Regions from separate parts of the Tissierella sp. genome, predicted to be linked through region 2. Evidence: predicted binding sites of a transcription regulator. Region 2 holds the regulator's gene; the other holds the start of a gene.

Region 1 (2,498 bases), on a different contig from region 2:
ATGGAAATAATCAATAGTACGGTCACATCAGCTGCAAACAATGTACAAGAACTGGAAAGCAGTATAAATAATATTAATGTAATATTATCCATTATAATACAGATATCAGAACAAACAAATCTTCTTGCATTAAATGCAGCTATAGAAGCCGCTAGGGCTGGTGAATCAGGTAGGGGCTTTGCAGTTGTTGCAGAAGAGGTGAGAAAACTTGCAGAACTTAGCAAGGAAAATGTTAACGATGCTAGCAGGATAATCAATGAAATAAACCAAAGGACTAAGATAGTGCTATCGGAAGTAAATCAAGGAAACGAAGCAGCAGATATAGGTAAGGATCTTATGGAGGGTATGATTAAAAGCTTTGGTAGTATGACATCCTCTTTTGATAAAGTAAGGAATATGGTGAAATTAGAGGATAAAAATGTTGAAGATCTATTCAACAGATTTAATGAGATCCAATATCAAATAGAAAATATAGCAAGCATATCAGAAGAACATGCCGCTTCAATAGAAGAGATACAGGCAACAATTGATGAGCAGAATAATAGAATAATTAATAGTGATATTGCTATAAAAGATATGGGAAAATCCAGTAAAGAACTTGCAAGAACGACTATGCAATAATATATAATAACTATTTGTGTAAAGGCAAGATGCACAATAATTGAAGATAGATAGACATTTAATCTAGATGTAATGGGTCCATTCCTATTGCATCTAGATTAATTTTAGGACCGTTTAATACTAGATATTGACATAAAAAATAAAGTATGATATAAAATTATTATTAGCACTCTCAAACTTAGAGTGCTAATAAATTTATAATAGTAAAAAAGAAGGAGTAGATAACTATGGAGAAAAGGGAATTTAGGGCAGAATCAAAACGCTTGCTTGATCTAATGGTCAATTCAATTTACACACATAAGGAAATATTCTTAAGAGAGTTAATTTCCAATGCATCTGATGCAATAGACAAAATCTACTACAAAGCCTTAACTGATGAAAGCATATCGTTTAATAAGGATGATTATTATATCAATATAGCAAGTGATGAGGATAATAGGACATTGACTATATCTGATACGGGAATAGGAATGTCAAAGGAAGAGTTAGAGGAGAATCTTGGAGTAATTGCAAATAGTGGTAGCTTTGCATTTAAGAAAGAAAATGAAATAAAAGATGGCTTTGATATAATAGGTCAATTTGGTGTTGGTTTTTATTCCGCATTTATGGTGGCAGAAAATGTAAGGGTAATAAGTAAAACTTTTGGATCGGATCAAGGATATAAATGGGAATCTGATGGGGCAGAGGGTTATACTATAGAGCCTTGTGAAAAAGATACTATTGGAACAGAGATAATACTTAAGATTAAGGAAAATAGTGAAGATGAAAATTACGACGAGTTCCTAGAGGAATATAGATTAAAAGAGATTATTAAGAGATATTCAGACTTTATTAGATACCCAATTAAAATGAATGTGACAAAGAGCAGAAAAAAAGAAGGGTCTGAAGATGAGTATGAAGAGTATAAAGAGGAACAAGTTGTAAATAGTATGGTTCCTATTTGGAGAAAGAACAAGAATGAATTAACAGAAGAAGATTACGAAAACTTCTACGCAGAGAAGCATTATGGTTTTGACAAGCCAATTAAATCAATACATTTATCTGTAGATGGTGTTGTTAGATATAATTCAATACTATTTATACCTAGTAAAACTCCTTATGATTTTTATACTAAGGAATATGAAAAGGGACTAGAACTATATTCAAATGGTGTAATGATAATGAGTAAATGCCCAGATCTACTTCCAGACTATTTTAGTTTTGTAAAAGGAGTAGTAGATTCAGAGGATTTATCTTTGAATATTTCTAGAGAAATATTACAGCACGATAGACAATTGAAAGTTATAGCAAAAAAGATTGAAGATAAGATTAAAGATGAGTTAATGCTATTACTAAAGAATGAAAGAGAAAAGTATGAAGAATTCTTTGAAAGTTTTGGTCGAGGACTTAAATTTGGCATATATAGTAGCTATGGTATGAATAAGGAAACTTTACAGGATTTACTTCTTTTCTATTCTTCAAAAGAAAAGAAAATGGTTACATTGGAAGAATATGTAGCTAGAATGCCAGAGGAGCAAAAATACATCTACTATGCATCTGGAGAATCAGTTGAAAGAATAAATAGATTGCCACAAACTGAGCTTGTAAATGATAAGGGCTATGAAATATTATATCTTACAGATGATGTAGATGAATTTGCAATCAAAATGTTGATGAATTATAAAGAAAAAGAATTCAAATCCGTATCATCTGGTGATTTAGGCATTGAGACAGATGAGAATAAGGAAATAGAATCTGAATTAGAAGAGAATAAAGATTTGTTTTCTCACATGAAGGAATTATTGGGTGGCAAGGTAAAGGATATTAAACCATCAAAGAGGCTAAAAGAGCATCCAGTTTGTTTATCTAGTGAAGGAGATCTTTCCATAGAGATGGAA
Region 2 (2,498 bases):
GGGACATTAAATAAAGAAAAGGTTCATATATATAAAGAGTCCGGAATAAACAGAGTAAGTATGGGTGCTCAAACTTTAGATAATAATTTACTAAAATCAATTGGAAGATCTCATAGCCTAGAAGATTTCTACAATAGTTATGAAATTTTACGGCAAGGTGGTATTAAAAACATTAATGTGGATTTAATCTTTGGACTTCCAGACCAAAGTTTAGCTGATGTAATGAATTCATTGAAAAAAGTTATTGATCTAGGAGTTGAACATATATCATATTATGGACTTATTCTTGAAGAAGGAACATATTTAAATAAGCTATATAATGAAAAAAAAATATATTTACCAGATGAAGATCTTGAGAGAGCAATGTATCATAGAGCTAGGGAATACCTTATAAAAAATGGATATAATCATTACGAAATATCTAACTATTCATTAGCAAACTATGAATGTAGGCACAATTTGGTTTATTGGGATGTGAAGCCATATATTGGAGTGGGACTAAGTAGTCACTCTAATATTGAGGGAAGAAGATATTGGAATACATCTGATATGGACAACTATATTGAAAAATTAAATAATCAAATTTTGCCAATAGAGGGAGAAGAGATAATAAGCTTAGATGAAGAAATAGGTGAATTTTCCATACTAGGTCTTAGAAAGATAAAGGGAATTGATAAAATAGAGTTTGAGAATAGGTTTGGAATGAAAATAGAAACAATTTATAAGGACATAATAAATAAGCATGAGAGTAATGGATTGATATCAAGTAATACTGACTATATTTTTTTAACAAAGAAAGGCTTGGATTTATCAAATTTAGTTGAAGTTGATTTTTTAAGATAACAAATTATTTCGAAAAAACTATTGACAAATTGTTCAAGGAGTGATAATTTAAAATCGTAAGGATTAGCACTCAAAAGGATAGAGTGCTAACAACATCTAATATATGTTTATTATAAGAGGTGATGAAAAATGTTAGATGAGAGAAAAGTTAAAGTTCTTTATGCAATAATCAATGCTTATATATCAAGCGCTGAGCCAATTGGATCTAGAACAATAACTAAATTATTTGATTTAGGGGTTAGTTCAGCCACTGTAAGAAATGAAATGTCTGATTTAGAGGACTTAGGATATCTTAATAAGCCTCATTCCTCTGCTGGAAGAGTTCCTTCTGATAAAGCTTATAGATTATATGTAAATGAAATTTTAAAAGGACATAGACCTAGTATAGATTTAAACAAAAAAAATCAATTAAAAAAAATTTTAATTAATGAGTCTAGAGAGATTGAACAGTTGCTACAGAATTCTGCTAAGATATTATCAGCATTGACTAGCTACACTGCTCTTGCCATATCTCCACAGATTAAAGGGTCTAAACTAAAGCATATTCAACTTGTTCCAATTGATAATCAGCAAATTATAATGGTTTTAGTTAGCAACTCTGGTGTAGTTAAAAATACTGTATTTAGATTAGATAGAGAAGTACCAGAAAATCAGATTTCAATAATATCTAATTTTTTAAATACTAAATTAAAAGGATTAACAGTGGAAGAGATTGATGCAGAGATCTCTAATGGAATTTTGAAAGAAATATATGATTATAAGACTATTATGGAGGGGATTATTCCAGTAATAAATCAATCAATGGATGATATAGACAATATTGATTTATATTCCGATGGAGTAACTAAAATATTGAATTTTCCTGAGTATAAGGATCTTGAAAAAGCAAAATCCTTTATACATTTTATAGAGGATAAAGATTCTGTAGTAGATCTTTTATTAAACAATACTTTTAATCAAGATATGGAGATAACCATTGGTAATGAGAATATATATGAGCCAATAAAAGGATGTAGCTTAATTACAGCAACCTATAGGCTAGGTGATAAAACTATAGGAAAAATTGGTGTAATAGGTCCAACTAGGATGGACTATTATAAAATAATTAATACATTAGAGCTATTTTCTACTAATATTACAGAGATTATAGATATATTCTTAGGCAAATTGGTTTAAATATATAACAAGAAATAAGAGGTGATTTTGTGGTAAACAAAAAAGATAAAAGCAATGAAAATCAAGATTTAGTAGATGAACCGATTATTGAAGAAGATGTTGAAGAAGTTAATGAAATTTTAAAATCTAAGGATAGAGAAATAGAAGAGTTAAACAATAAGTTATTAAGACTTCAGGCAGATTTTGTGAACTTTAGAAAAAGAACTGAAAAAGATAAAGAAAGTACAATAGCTTATGCATTAGAATCTTTTGTTAACAATCTTTTACCTATAATAGACAATTTTCAAAGAGCAATGGAATCTGAAATTGTTAAGGAAAATAAGTTTTATCAGGGCATAGAGATGATACATCAACAACTAATAAAAGTTTTAAATGATAATGGAGTTGATGAAATTAAATCCTTAGGTGAAGATTTTGATCCAAATTTCCATCATGCTGTGTTTATGGAAGAGAACTCTGAATTTGAGTCTGGAAAGATT

The links. Region 2 encodes HrcA, which represses chaperone genes, less so after heat shock. Its sites were predicted from a motif close to ATTAGCACTCNATANTATNGAGTGCTAAT; they were not measured.
Region 1: the regulator HrcA is predicted to act here: its motif matches at 784-812, upstream of htpG (molecular chaperone HtpG).

Annotation. Positions count from the first base shown of each region.
Region 1 covers NZ_JAVKTS010000001.1:674,790-677,287, forward strand. The annotation lists gene RIN63_RS03140 (methyl-accepting chemotaxis protein) at 1-621, shown strand, start outside; gene htpG (molecular chaperone HtpG) at 849-2,498, shown strand, end outside.
Region 2 covers NZ_JAVKTS010000004.1:92,416-94,913, forward strand. The annotation lists gene hemW (radical SAM family heme chaperone HemW) at 1-843, shown strand, start outside; gene hrcA (heat-inducible transcriptional repressor HrcA) at 973-2,019, shown strand; gene grpE (nucleotide exchange factor GrpE) at 2,049-2,498, shown strand, end outside.